DNA from 4 places in the Butyrivibrio sp. AD3002 genome. Region 1 is predicted to be linked to each of the others. Evidence: predicted binding sites of a transcription regulator. Region 1 holds the regulator's gene; each other region holds the start of a gene.

Region 1 (3,767 bases):
CAGCCATGACAGATATTTTATAAACAAAACAGCGACCAGAATACTTGATCTTACTCACGGATCACTGGTTAATTATATTGGTAACTACGATTACTATATGGAGCATTGTGAGGAACAGACAGCTCGTGCTATTGCTGAAAAAGGAGATAATTCCTCTTTTGGCAGAGGAATCGAGATGGATTCTGCTGATGCTGTTTCAGGTTCGGGTTTTGGCAAGCTTGCTTCAAAAGGAAGTACTTCCGATGCTGATTCCGGTTCAGGTGCAGCAGACTGGAAAGCACAAAAAGAAGAAGCAGCAAGAAAGCGTAAACAGGAAGCTGCTCTGAAAAAATGTGAAGATGAGATAGCTAAGTTGGAAGAGAGGAATGAGAAAATAAATGAAGAACTCTCAGATCCTGATGTAGCGACCGATCTTGCTAAGGTTCGAAAGCTATCCGATGAACTTTCATCAAACGAAGAACGCCTTTCGGAACTCTATGATGAATGGGAAACCTTATCTGAGTAATCAAAAAAGAAGCTCTTTCAAGGACTAACTTGGAAGAGCTTCTTTTTTTCCTTTTCTCATTTAAAACCCTTATGCAAAAGCATCAAAGGAACTACCGGGTTGACTGTAGGAATAACCTGACATATCACGTCCGTAACCTACCGTTGTGTTACCGAATTTTGAAGCAATCTGATTATATTGCTGGCTTACTTTCAGAGCTTCATCCTTGCCATCGGTACTGGCAACTTCACCGACTTTTACTTCCTGAGCATTAGGATAAACGACAGGAGCAACAGTGGCGATATCACCAACAGCCTTATGCTTGTCATACACATCCGATACAGGAGCCTGATTGGATACTGTATAATTCATAGGCCTTGCCTGGTACATATTGTAAGCACCTAATCCATCAATTGACATTCCCATATTTTTATCTCCAACTTCTAAAAAACTACATAAGAAGATATGGTTATTATAATTTCCAATTCGAAACAATTCATAAACTGGGTATTAAAGAAAAGATAAAAATGCATATTTCTGAAAACTAATTTCATCAGATATTATCTACGTTGAAACATTTTTTCAAATTTGTATTAATGACAAATAAAATTATTGTAAAGTCAATTTATAAGATTGACGAAAATTTAACAGATAGTATAATTAAAATTAGCCGAATTTTACAGAGTAATAAATAACATAATTTTTTCGGTGTCAGTCATGGAGGATGTATGGCGAGAAAAGAAATATCTCAGGCTGTTATCAGCCGATTGCCCCGCTATTTCAGATACTTAGGTGAACTGAAAAGTCAGGGAATAGATAGAGTTTCATCTCAGGAACTCAGCGATATTATGAAGGTTACTGCTTCACAGATCAGGCAGGATTTTAATAATTTCGGAGGCTTCGGACAACAAGGCTACGGCTATAATGTTGAGTACTTATATGAGGAAATAGGTAAGATACTCGGCCTTGACAGGGAGCATACACTTATCATTATTGGGGCAGGTCATCTTGGACAGGCTCTTTCCGGTTATAACAATTTCTTCAACAGAGGATTTATATTTAAAGGAGCTTTTGATTTAAATCCTAAGCTTCATGGTAAGAAAATACGTGATATTGAGATCAGACCTGTCGAAGAGATTGAACAGTTTGTAAAAGAAAATAAGATAGAGATTGCGGTCCTTGCAATACCTAAGGATCAGGCTGTTCCTATGGCGGATAAACTTGTAAAATGCGGCATAAAGGCTATATGGAATTTCGCACATGTTGATCTTGATCTTCCTGAGAATGTTCAGGTCGAAAATGTTCATCTGTCAGATTCGCTTATGAAACTTTCATATAGCATTGATAGATATGAAAATAATCACAACTCCAGGAAATAACAAGTGATTTAAACCGCTTGGAGGATGCCGATATGGCTAATAACGACTATTCTGATGCTCTTGTCGGAAAGGATATTCCGATTCTTTCCAAGGATGAAAAATGGCAACAGCTTTTCCTTCTTAGTCCCAAAACTCCCAAAATAAAGGAGCTTGAGGCTGAGCTTAATAAGCTTGTGAACATACAGGAAAAGACAAGGGAAAAAATTAAGGACATAAAGAGGCTTAAGAAAAAGCTTCTCGGTGAGATTGTTGTCCTAAGAGATGATGCGGGAAAGAATCCAAAGAGGCGGAAGAAGATTGAGGCCGAAATTGATGATCATACACGCCTTATCAAGGAGTGCAATGATAAGATAGAGGAGTGCGAGGACGATATGCTCGGACTTCCCAGAGAGATTTATCAGATCGATTATCAGCTCATGATCGAGACGATGAATATCTTTTATAAAAGAATGCATGATAATACCCTCGAAATCGATGCTGTTGATGAGTGGATATCAAAAGTAAGGGTACAGCTGAAAAAGAATATTATCCGAATGCAGGAAAAAGAGCTCGAAAACTTTAATGTATATTCCTATATGCACAACATTTTCGGACCTGAAGTTATTGATCTCTTTGATCTAAAGTACGATCCTGAAAAACGACACCCTGTAATCAGACCCGGAATGACTGAACGCGATGGGATAATAGTAGAAGATGAAAAATTTACCGATAATTGATAAAAATTCAAATTATGTTGTAAGCGCTGCCGAGATGAAGCGATGTGATGCGGCTACAATCTCCGAGTTCGGAGTGCCGCAGGATGTTCTTATGGAAAGGGCGGCGCTTTCTATATGCAAATATGTAAAAAAAGCTCTTCCGGAGGGCGGTAAGGTTCTGATTCTTGCGGGAAGTGGGAATAACGGCGGTGATGGAATTGCAGCGGCCAGACTTCTTTTTCAGGATAAAATACCTGTCACGCTTGTTCTTGTTAATCACAGTCTAAGTGATAAGGCTTCAAATACAAAAAGGACTTCCGCATGTAGCTCACAGCTGAAAATAGCATTGTCCTATGGCCTTAATGTCGTGGATTTTGATCAGTCCAAACTTGGCTCTCAAATAAAAAAATGTGACGTAATAATTGATGCCATGCTGGGGATAGGCTGCTCAAGGGACCTTACGGGGGATTATTCAGCCGCGGTATGGGAAATCAATTATTCAAGAGAAGATTATGATGGGAAATTCCCACATGTTATAGCAGCTGACATACCAACAGGTATTAATTCGGATACGGGGCAGGTACATGGCTATGCAATAAGGGCAGATGAGACAGTGACCTTTGGCTTTTTGAAAATGGGGCTTGTTTTTTATCCTGGAGCTGCTCATGCAGGTGAGATACATATAGTGAATGTGGGTATCACTGAGGATGGCTTTTTGAAGGATTATCCCAAATTTAAGTATGTTGACATCCCTGATAAAAAGGAAATCCCGGTTAAGCTGCTGCCACCAAGAAATCCTGCGGGTAATAAAGGTTCGTTTGGGAAAGTTCTTGTGGTTGCCGGAAGTAAAAAAATAAGCGGTGCATGCATAATGGCTGCTGAGAGCTGCATTCGAAGCGGTGCCGGCATGATAAAGGTTTATACAGATGAGGCAAATCTCTCGGCTATTCAGACACTTCTGCCTGAAGCCATGACGGATACTTATACCGAAGAGGGATTCAATCTTTCTGATACTATCGAATATAGCAAAAGCAAAGAAGCTCTTATTTCAGCAATCGGATGGGCGGATGCTATAATATGCGGACCGGGAATAGGAATCAGTAATTCTGCAAAAGAAATCATGAAGATTATTCTTCAAAATGCTGTGCTCCCTCTTATTCTTGATGCGGATGCACTTAATATCATATCATCCGAAAAAGATATAAGAGA
Region 2 (3,767 bases), on a different contig from region 1:
GGGATCTACTATATAGGAAGGAACACCGATCTCATCAGCGATCTCTTTTGCAAGAAGTCCGCCGAGATTAGATGCGTGTTCACCCTGAACGCCTGCCTTAAGATCCTTAAGGAGTGCATCGTTAACTTCATAAGTACCACCCGGGATAGGCTTTACAAGACCGCCGCGGCCTACGATTACGTTAAAAGACTTAACATCAACATTTGACTCTTTAAGGAAATTGAGAATAAGTTCTTTTCTCCAGCCAAGCTGATCTGTGATGTGGTCATACTTTGCAATCTCTTCTGTGGGATGGCGAAGTGTCTCATCCATCTTAAGAGTCTCATCCTCGAAGATACCGAGCTTTGTTGATGTGGAACCGGGATTGATAATTAAACTTTTAATCATGGTTTTCTCTCCTTTATAATACCCCCTCATCCGGCACTTCGTGCCGCCTTCCCCCCAAGGGGAAGGCTATTAGAGGTTCTTCTCTTCTGCTACTACTGCTGCAAGTGCGATAGAGTTAAGCTTAACCTCAACTGAATCGGAACGTGATGTAAGAATAACGGGAGCCTTGGTTCCTGTTAAGATGTTACCGTTTTTAACTGTTGCAAGACGAACGATTGTCTTGTAAGTAAGGTTACCTGCATGGATGTCAGGGAAAAGAAGAATATCAGCGTCGCCGACAATCTTACGATCCTTAGCACCTGCCTTGTGCTCTGCTGCAGAAGGATCAATTGCAAGGTCCATGGAAAGAGGTCCGTCAACGATGCAGTTCTTGATCTCGCCTGCCTCGTTAAGACGTGTGAGCTCAGCTGCCTCAACTGTAACGGGCATCTTGTCGTTTACAACCTCAACTGCTGCAAGAGGAGCAACCTTAGGACAATCAACTCCGCAAGCACGTGCTACGTTAACTGTATACTCGATAATAACCTTTTTATCTTCAAGAGTCGGATAGGGCATGAAAGCAACGTCTGTAAGGAATAAAAGACGATCAATGCCTGGAATCTCAAATACACAAACATGAGAAAGAGGACGACCTGTACGAAGTCCAACCTCTTTATTCAGAACTGACTTAAGGAAGGTCTTGGAATCAAGCTGACCCTTCATGTAAATATCAGCTTTACCGTCATGAACAAGTGAAACTGCAGTTGTAGCTGCCTCTACTGTGTCCTTCACATCAATAATTTCGAACTGGGAAAGATCCATTCCCATACCTGCTGCGATCTTCTCGATCTCATCCTTATCGCCTACAAGGATTGCATCGGCAATGCCGCGCTCCTTAGCAAGCTTAACAGCCTCAAGAACAGGCTCATCCTGTGCGCATGCAACCGCAAGCTTCTTAGTGCTTGCTGTCTTTAACTTTGCAAGAATATCGTCGAAACTCTTACTCATTTGTGTTCCTCCTGATTGTTGAAAAAATAATAATTCTCTGCCATATAATAAAATAATGGCACATCGTTAAAATTTTACCACGATGTGCCACGCATTTCAATCTAACTGGCTTATTTACTCCATTCTTGAGAAGTATTCTTCTATAATATATGTAGGTACTTCGGAATTCATTACATAATTCTTGTCGTCGTCTATCATTTGAAGAAGAACATCGGCAATTTCGGGATCAAACTGGGTTCCCTTTCCATCCTCGATTTCCTGTCTAATCTTCTTCTGCTTCATAACGCAGGAATAATTTCTCTCTGAGCTCATTGCATCATAGGCATCCGCAACACCTATGATTCGCGCCTCCTCAGGAATTGCCATTCCTACGAGACCATCCGGATATCCGCTTCCGTCAAATCTCTCATGATGCCATCTTGCACCCACTGCAAGCCCCGGAATTTCTGTGATGTCCTGGAGGATTTTCGCACCTATCATTGGATGCTTTTTCATAAGGTCGTACTCTTCCTCCTGCAACCCCTCCGGCTTAGCGGTTATGGAGTCGGGAACACCGATTTTACCTATATCATGAAGCAGTCCCATCTGATATATCTCGTACTGCTCCATGCGGCTTTTCCCCATGCGTCTTGCAATCTCCATCGAGTAAAGCGCAACTCTCTCAGAATGCTCTTTTGTATATCTTCCGTTTTCATCAGCAACCCTTGCAAGTGCATGCATAAGCTGATCCGTGATTCTCTTTTGCTGATGATATTTGATTTCAAAATTATCCATTTAATGACTTCCCTTGATTTTCTAATTCCCATCTAAAACAGTTATTAGATTTTAATACATCACAGGGAATTTTAAAAGCCCTCTTTTCTTCTTTGTGCACGAAGTTCAATCCTCTTCTCGGCACCCTGCCACTCAGCCCGCTCAGTTTCGGTGCGCACATTAAGGCCGTAGGGAACTGTCGTCGGTCTTCCGTCCTCATCTACGCAAACCTCGGTGAGATATGCTCTGTTAACCACATGTCTCATGCCTGTCCTGAGATCCTCAACATAGGTATCTACACGAACCTCCATAGAGGTGCGGCCTACGTGAGTAATTCTTCCTATAAGAACAACGATATCGTTAAGCTTGATCTCCTGTTTGAACTGCATGTTATCGATTGCAGCAGTAGTTACGGGTGTTCCTGCGTGCCGCAGTGCAACGGTTCCCGCCACCTGGTCGATCCAGCTCATAAGCTCTCCGCCAAAGAGTCTGTCGTAGCCGTTGATCTCATTGTACTGAACAACTCTGGTCCACTCGGTAACCGACTCCTCTACATTTTTACTTGCTATCTGGTGATCTACATGAAAAACACGATTATTCATAACAAGCCTCCATATGTATAATATTCCCCTCATCCGTCAGCTTCGCTGACACCTTCCCCCAATGGGAAGGCTTTATAGTAAATATTATAACATAACTTGCTATGTGATTACTTAAGACTTAAAACCATTTCTGCGGTTTCAAGAAGAGATGTTCCGGAATCCATGGAACACTTCTGAAGATATTTGTGTGCTTCGGGCTCAGTCATGTTGTGGCGCTCCATAAGGATAGCCTTGGCGCTGTCGATAACCTTCTGGTCCTCGCTGCTCCTGAACCTGCGCTTGTCTTTTATTTTCTTGCGTCTAAGCTGCACGCCCTCGATCATCATCGTAAGGGTTGAATAGAGGTCATCCTTTTTCAGGGGAGTTGGCAGATAGACGATATTTTCATACGCGTGAAGTCCAAGTTCATCCGCTTTCGCAGGGCTTGCCACCAGAAGCATCTTGAAATACGCAGACATATCCTCTGAAAGCTCGGTGCACAGCATGTCGCCCAGCCTTGAGCCGCAAATGACCACGCCGCTACCAAGGTTCTCCATTGCTGTGAGAGCCTGAGCACCGGTCTGGCATACGTAAGCGATTTCAAAACCGCCACGCATCAATATGCTTTTGAAATTCTGCGCATCCGTCTGCTTTGCGAATGCAACGATGATGTTTTGCAAATTGGTACTTCCTTAAAAAGTTTATTACTGCTTATTCAAATATTCCCTGATTTCCCACTGGGTTACACAGGTGCGGAAGCTCTTCCACTCGCTGCGCTTGGCATCGAGATATCTGTTGAAAACAGCTTCTCCTAGTACCTTCTTTACAAATTTATCCTTCTGATAGCTTTCGATGGCTTCTCCGAGAGTCTCGGGAAGGGTGGAAAGCCTGGTTTTTCTGAGTTCCTCATCGGTCTTATTTTTCAGGTTGACCTTGAGCTCTGCAGGAGGTGTAAGTTCTTTCTTAATTCCATCCATACCTGCTGCCAGAATAAGCGCCAGCGCAAGGTAAGGATTGCAGGCAGCATCCGGGTTTCTGAGCTCAATTCTCGCATTCCTT
Region 3 (3,767 bases), on a different contig from region 1:
CGGAGTAAAAGCAATTCAGCTCCACACAGGCGGTATGTGCCATCTTGATGCTGATATGACAAGACAGGGCCTTGATGCCCTTGTAGAGGGAGATGTTGATCTTGCTATCTTAGAGAATGTAGGAAATCTTGTATGTCCTGCAGAGTTTGATACAGGAGCTTCCAAGAATGCGATGATCCTTTCTGTTCCGGAAGGTCACGACAAGCCCCTTAAGTATCCTCTTATGTTCAGCATCTGCGATGTTGTTCTTATTAACAAGATTGATGTTGCTCCTTACTTTGATTTTGATCTTGAGAAATGTAAGGAATACATTCACATGAGAAATCCTAAGGCTGAGATTATTCCTATCTGCGCCAAGACAGGTGAGGGAGTGGATAAGTTTGCAGAGTGGCTCAGCGCTCAGGTTGAAGACTGGAAGAAGTAATGACACAAGGACGAATTCATTCAATAGAAACCTTCGGTTCAGTTGATGGACCGGGGGTTCGTTTTATCATATTTTTAAAAGGCTGCAATCTTAGATGTAAGTATTGCCATAATGCGGACACCTGGAATCCGGAATCCAATGATCTGAGGACGGCAACTGAAATCCTGGATAAAGCTGAGCGCTATAAAGGTTACTGGGGAGATGAGGGCGGAATCACAGTCAGTGGAGGTGAGCCGCTTTTACAGCTGGATTTTCTTCTGGAGCTTTTCAAAGAGGCAAAGGCAAGAGGAATAAATACCTGCATTGATACTGCTGCGCAGCCATTTACCAAAGAGGAACCATTTTTTTCGAAGTTCAAGGAGCTCTTGGAGTATACCGATCTTCTCCTGGTGGATATCAAGCACATAGATAATGAAGAGCATATAAAACTCACGGGAAAATCAAATGAGAATATTCTTGAATGCCTAAGATATCTCTCGGAAACAGGTAAGCCTGTCTGGATAAGACACGTGCTTGTTCCGGGAATCACGGATAATGACGATTATCTGAAAAGAACGAGAGAATTCCTTGATACGCTTACAAATGTTAAGAGAGTAGATGTTCTTCCGTACCATTCTCTTGGACAGTATAAATGGGAAGAACTGGGAATCCCTTATCAGCTTGAAGGCGTGGAAGCTCCAAGCCCCGATCGCATCGAGAACGCGGTTAGAATTCTAAGAGAATGATCTACGCCTTCCCCTTGGGGGCGCACGACGTCCGGGGGACGTCGGCTTTGCGCGGACCGGAGCGGAGCGGAGACAGGTGGCGCGAAGCGCCGGATGAGGGGATAAAAATACACAATAGAAATACAATATATGTTAAAAAATTGCCAAAGTTGACAAAAGTTATCAACTTTGGCTTTTTTTCGCGGTTTTAGGTTGAAATATATAACGGTATGTGTAAAAATACCAATCGGGTGTCAAAGTTTAAATATACATATTGTGGTTTATGATTTATAATACACAATATATGGTGGTTTTGACTTTGGCATGCAATTCTTTCCTATTATGTTGCTTTTGCAACTTGCAATAGATTTAGAGGGTGGTATCGGTTTTCAAGAAAGAGAGGAGCAGATATTATGAGAGAACAGTGGAGAGGATTTAAAGGCAATAAGTGGACTGATGAAGTTAACTTAAGAGACTTTATCCAGAATAACTATACAATGTATGAGGGAGACGAGAGCTTCCTTGCAGACGCTACAGAGGCTACAGATAAGCTCTGGGGCAGACTTCAGGAATTGCAGAAAGAGGAGCGTGCTAACGGTGGCGTTCTCGAGTGCGAGACAGAGGTTGTATCAGGTCTTACAGCATATGGCCCCGGCTATATCGACGAGTCCATGAAGGATCTTGAGACTGTTGTAGGTCTTCAGACTGACAAGCCTCTTAAGAGAGCATTCATGCCTTACGGCGGTATCAAAATGGCTGAGCAGGCTGCTGATACCTATGGCTTCAAGGTAAATGAGAAATTCCACAAGATTTTTACTGAGTATCACAAGACACACAATCAGGCAGTTTTTGATGCATATACACCTGAGATGATGGCAGCTCGTCACAGCCACATCGTTACAGGACTTCCGGATACATACGGCCGCGGACGTATCGTCGGTGACTACAGAAGAGTGGCACTTTACGGTATCGACTTCCTTATCGAGCAGAAGAAGGAAGACTTCTCACTTTGCGGATGCGGCGTTATGACTGATGATGTTATCCGTCAGAGAGAAGAGATCGCAGAGCAAATGAGAGCTCTTCGCGGAATGAAGGAGATGGCAGCTGTTTACGGATTCGATATTTCACAGCCTGCTAACAATGCAAGAGAAGCAGTTCAGTGGTTATACTTCGGATACCTTGCAGCTATCAAGACACAGAACGGTGCTGCAATGTCAGTTGGACGTGTTTCTACATTCCTTGATATTTATATTGAGAGAGACCTTAAGGAGGGTACACTTACTGAGTCTGAGGCTCAGGAGCTTATCGACCATCTTGTTATGAAGTGCCGTATGGTTAAGTTTGCTCGTATCCCCAGCTACAACCAGCTCTTCTCAGGAGATCCGGTTTGGGCAACACTTGAGGTTGGCGGACTGGGAATGGACGGTCGTCACATGGTTACAAAGAACGACTACAGATTCCTTCACACACTTGAGAACATGGGACCTTCACCTGAGCCCAACCTTACAGTTCTCTATTCAAGCAGACTTCCCAGGAACTTCAAGAAGTATGCTGCTAAGATTTCAGTTACAACATCTTCTATCCAGTACGAGAACGATGATGTTATGCGTCCTGTATGGGGTGATGATTACAGCATTTGCTGCTGTGTATCAGCTACTCAGACAGGTAAGGAGATGCAGTTCTTCGGAGCAAGAGCTAACCTTGCTAAGTGTCTTCTTTACGCTATCAACGGCGGTAAGGATGAGAAGTTCCTTGACAAGCAGGGTAACCACATGCAGGTAGGTCCTGAATATGCACCTATCACATCTGAGTACCTTGATTATGATGAGGTTATGAAGAAGTACGATAAGATGATGGATTGGCTTGCAAGCCTCTATGTAAATATCCTCAATCTTATCCAGTATATGCATGATAAGTACTATTATGAAGCAGCTGAGATGGCTCTTATCGATACAGATGTACGTCGTACATTCGCTACAGGTATCGCAGGCTTCTCACACGTAGTTGACTCACTTTGCGCTATCAAGTATGCAAAGGTTAAGACTGTAAGAGATGAGTCAGGTCTTGTTGTAGATTACAAGATCGAGGGAGATTTTCCGAAGTACGGTAACGACGATGAGAGAGCAGACGAGATCGCTGTATGGCTCCTCAAGACTTTCCTCAAGAAGGTTAAGAAGAACCACACATACAGAAACTCAGAGCCTACAACATCTATCCTTACAATTACTTCAAACGTTGTTTACGGTAAGGCTACAGGTGCTCTTCCGGATGGAAGACCTGCATTTGCTCCTTTTGCACCCGGTGCTAACCCGGCTTACGGCGCAGAGCAGAGCGGACTCCTTGCTTCACTTAACTCAGTAGCAAAGCTTCCTTACGAGTATGCGCTTGATGGTATCTCAAATACACAGACCATCAATCCCGGTGCACTTGGTCACGACGACGATGAGCGTGCAGACAGACTTGTAAACGTAATGGACGGTTACTTCGATCAGGGAGCACACCACCTCAACGTTAACGTATTTGGTGTTGAGAAGCTCAAGGACGCTATGGAGCATCCTGAAAAGCCTGAGTATGCTAACTTCACAATCCGTGTATCAGGTTACGCAGTTAAGTTCATCGACCTCACTCGTGAGCAGCAG
Region 4 (3,767 bases), on a different contig from region 1:
CTCCTTGTTCGTTTCTATAATTTAGGTATATCAGCAGAACCTTAAGCCTGCCTAAATACCGTAAATTCTTTTTTCGTATAAAAAGGAAACGGAAAAATCCGTTTCCTTTTAGCATTTAATTAGTCTCTCTCAACGATAGTTGCACAACCCATGCCGCCACCGATGCAAAGAGTAGCAAGACCACGCTTCTTGTCAGATCTCTGCATCTCATGAAGAAGAGTAACAAGAATACGGCATCCTGATGCTCCAACAGGGTGTCCGAGTGCAATTGCACCACCGTTAACGTTAAGCTTTGAAAGGTCAAAATTAAGATCCTTTCCAACAGCTACAGACTGAGCTGCGAAAGCCTCGTTTGCCTCATAAATATCGATATCATCAATTGTAAGACCTGTGCGAGCAAGAACCTTCTTTGTAGCTGCTACAGGGCCAACACCCATGATAGAAGGATCAACACCGCCAAGAGCTCCTGCTACCCAAGTAGCCATAGGCTTAACGCCGAGCTCCTTAGCCTTCTCTTCGCTCATAACAACGATAGCTGCTGCGCCGTCGTTGATACCTGAAGCATTACCTGCTGTTGTAACGCCATCCTTGTTGATAGGACGAAGCTTTGCAAGACCTTCCATTGTAGATCCCGGACGAGGGCCTTCATCTGTATCAAATACAACTGTGTCCTTCTTAACCTTAACTTCTACAGGAACGATCTCATCCTTGAACTTACCAGCCTTCTGAGCTGCCTCAGTCTTCTGCTGGCTGTTAAGTGCGAACTCATCGAGCTCTTCTCTTGTAAGCTTCCACTGCTCTGCTACGTTATCAGCAGTCTGGATCATGTGGTAATCATTGAATGCATCCCAAAGAGCATCATTTACCATGCAATCCTTTAATACGCCGTTATTCATACGATAACCGAAACGAGCCTTGTCAAGTGCGAAAGGAGCCATTGACATGTTCTCCATACCACCTGCAACAACGATATCAGCATCACCTGATAAAATCTTCTCAGCTGCCATGTTTACGCAGTTAAGACCTGAACCGCAAACAACATTGATAGTAACAGCCGGTACCTCAACAGGAAGACCTGCCTTGATTGAAGCCTGGCGAGCTACGTTCTGGCCAAGACCAGCCTGGATAACACATCCCATAAGTACCTCGTCAACCTGCTCCGGTTTAACTCCTGCTCTGTTAAGAGCTTCCTTAATAACAATTGAACCAAGATCTGCAGCCGGTGTGTTTGAAAGGGCGCCGCCCATTTTACCGATAGCAGTTCTGCAAGCACCTGCTAATACTACCTTCTGTGCCATAGATGATACCTCCGTTTCGGGACTATTTTGTCCGCATTTAATTGTATTTTTTGTTGCTTGTTATTTTTTTGTCACAACGAATATATTATAGCATGCATGCGATTTTCTATGCAAGGAAAAGGACAGACAATACACTCTTTTTTTGTAAATTTTTTGTTAAGATGTTCTATTTGCCCATAAATCTAAAAGTCAATATAAAATATTGGATTAAATTTAAGAAAGTCTTAAAAAGTTATCCACAATTTTTGAAATTGAAATGCCTATTTTTCGACTTATACACGAAGTTATCCACACCATCCACATTTATCCACATTAAAAATCAGGTTTACACAATTTTGAAGCGAACATATTTTTTGTGCGACATCCACAAAAATTAAAGATTTGTAAACTATCTTTTATTAAATTGCACATTCGATTGTAAGAATGCTATAATTTGTTTATAAATTTAGGATTTTGTCTGACAGAATTCTAACCCATAATACACTGCAAAGGGGATGATCGCATGAAATTCACTATTATTGGAAAAAACATCGATGTAACACCCGGACTGAGATCCGCCGTGGAGGAAAAAATCGGAAAGCTTGAAAAGTACTTCACCCCGGAAACCAACATCAATGTAACATTAACCGCTGACAAGGATCGCCATAAGATCGAAGTTACCATTCCCGTCAAGGGTAAGATCATCAGATCCGAGCAAGTCAGTAACGACATGTACGTTTCAATAGATCTTGTGGAGGAGATCATAGAACGTCAGCTCAAAAAATACAGAAGCAAACTCGTTAACAAGCATCAGACTGAGATCAGTAATTTCAAGAAGGAATACATTGAAAATGATGATTTCGATGATGAGGAAATCAGAATCGAGCGTGTAAAGAAGTTTGATCTTAAGCCCATGTACGTTGAGGACGCAGCTATTCAGATGGAGCTTCTGGGACACAGCTTCTTCGTATTCATAAACGCTGAGACAGACCAGCCAAATGTAGTCTATAAGAGAAAAGGAAATACATATGGCTTAATCGAGCCAGAAGTTTGAGAAAACTTATAAATCCCCCGGCAAAGCCGGGGGATTTTTGATTTTAGTATATTTTTCTTCCCTTCTCATCAGGGATTCCGCATCTGCGGAAGAAGTAACTGTTCACGATGTCGCACCATTCACGTGCATTTCTGACCTGTCTCTCAAATCTCTCGGATACATTATCAAAAACGCGTGCAGGCACTTTACCTTCAAGACTCTGCCACTTTTTCTGCATTGCAAGAGCTTCTTCGTAGCCCTCAAAGTGTGTATCGTAGATATGCTGAATAACCGTTTTTCCTGACTTTAAGACGTGTTTATAGGGTGTCTTATGGAAAAACAGCAAGAGTTCTTCGGGGGTAGTCTCCGGCTTAGAGAAATTCTCCTTGTTGGGAGATCTGTACTGAAGTGCATAGCCGGTACCCTCAGGTCCACGCTCTACGCCTATTCCCTGCCAGTCTGCACGGTGATAGGTTCCCCATCTGTCATATTCATAACCTTCGACACTGGGACCGTAATGGTCATGAGGTGTTACCATCCAGCCGATGCCAAGAGGCGATGTATAATTCTCATAAGTTCTCCAGGAGCCAAGTTCAAGCTCGCAGATAACCTTCTTGTCTTCATCCTTAAGCATAGGATAAGTAAGGGCTGTCCACTCTGCCACAATCTCCTCAGCTGAAAGCTCCGTATTCCATGCAAGGCGTCCGAAGCCGTACAAGTTTGCTGCTGCAAGATCATTTCCTGTCCAGTTCTCATCATTACCCGTATTTGTTACGGCTACCATTCCGCCGCGAAGCGCCTTATCCGCTCTTCCGCTTATTATGCCCGCAACAGTGGAGTCTTTCACATCAGGAAGGTATGTATCAAAAGAGAGTATCTCCTTGAACCAGGGCATAAGATAACACAGATCTATCTGATGGCCGGTGTACTCCTGTGCAATCTGAACCTCCAGCATCTGGCGTGTCTTTGATAACCCGCCGAAAAGTGGAGATACAGGTTCTCTTACCTGGAAATCCATCGGTCCGTTTTTTATCTGCAAAATGACGTTATCAGCGAAACCGCCATCCAATTGACTAAAGTAGTCATACCCTGCCTTGGCACGATCTACAGTCAGATCTCTCCAGTCCTGCTGGCAGTTGTAAACAAAGCATCTCCAGATGACCGTAGCACCAAAGGGAGCCAAAGCCTTCGCGAGCATGTTAGCACCGTCGGCCTGAGTTCTTCCATAGGTCATGGGACCGGGTCTGCCCTCAGAATCAGCTTTAACAAGGAATCCACCAAGCGTAGGAGCCTTCTCATACACTTCCTTAGCCTTCTTGTTCCACCACTCCTGAACCTCGGGCTTTAAGGGATCAGCTGAGCCTATAGGAGTATCTATAGGGCTTGCAAAATTGATACACACATACATCTTTACGCCGTAAGAATTAAAGAGATCCGAAAGCTCCTTAACCTTCGCA

What was found. The regulator Rex, encoded in region 1, represses fermentation and respiration genes when NADH is low (regulators of the CRP and FNR family bind a similar motif). The targets are predictions, from matches to a motif close to ATTGTTAANTANTTAACAAT.
Region 2: ptb (phosphate butyryltransferase) is a predicted target of Rex. The motif match lies at 1,389-1,408, and genes of this name have one in related genera.
Region 3: pflB (formate C-acetyltransferase) is a predicted target of Rex. The motif match lies at 1,278-1,297, and genes of this name have one in related genera.
Region 4: G596_RS0115625 (acetyl-CoA C-acetyltransferase) is a predicted target of Rex. The motif match lies at 1,355-1,374, and genes of this name have one in related genera.

Annotation. Positions count from the first base shown of each region.
Region 1 is NZ_ATVV01000001.1:101,778-105,544, forward strand. It holds gene G596_RS0100410 (ABC-F family ATP-binding cassette domain-containing protein) at 1-505, shown strand, start outside; gene G596_RS0100415 (hypothetical protein) at 575-910, opposite strand; gene G596_RS20360 (redox-sensing transcriptional repressor Rex) at 1,213-1,863, shown strand; gene G596_RS20365 (hypothetical protein) at 1,896-2,579, shown strand; gene G596_RS0100430 (bifunctional ADP-dependent NAD(P)H-hydrate dehydratase/NAD(P)H-hydrate epimerase) at 2,557-3,767, shown strand, end outside.
Region 2 is NZ_ATVV01000005.1:22,249-26,015, reverse strand. It holds gene buk (butyrate kinase) at 1-387, opposite strand, end outside; gene ptb (phosphate butyryltransferase) at 457-1,374, opposite strand; gene G596_RS21045 (HD-GYP domain-containing protein) at 1,489-2,148, opposite strand; gene G596_RS0105285 (acyl-CoA thioesterase) at 2,220-2,729, opposite strand; gene G596_RS0105280 (ANTAR domain-containing response regulator) at 2,837-3,388, opposite strand; gene glnA (type I glutamate--ammonia ligase) at 3,413-3,767, opposite strand, start outside.
Region 3 is NZ_ATVV01000007.1:80,796-84,562, forward strand. It holds gene hypB (hydrogenase nickel incorporation protein HypB) at 1-424, shown strand, start outside; gene pflA (pyruvate formate-lyase-activating protein) at 424-1,149, shown strand; gene pflB (formate C-acetyltransferase) at 1,542-3,767, shown strand, end outside.
Region 4 is NZ_ATVV01000025.1:26,663-30,429, reverse strand. It holds gene G596_RS0115625 (acetyl-CoA C-acetyltransferase) at 120-1,298, opposite strand; gene hpf (ribosome hibernation-promoting factor, HPF/YfiA family) at 1,801-2,331, shown strand; gene G596_RS0115615 (alpha-glucuronidase family glycosyl hydrolase) at 2,375-3,767, opposite strand, start outside.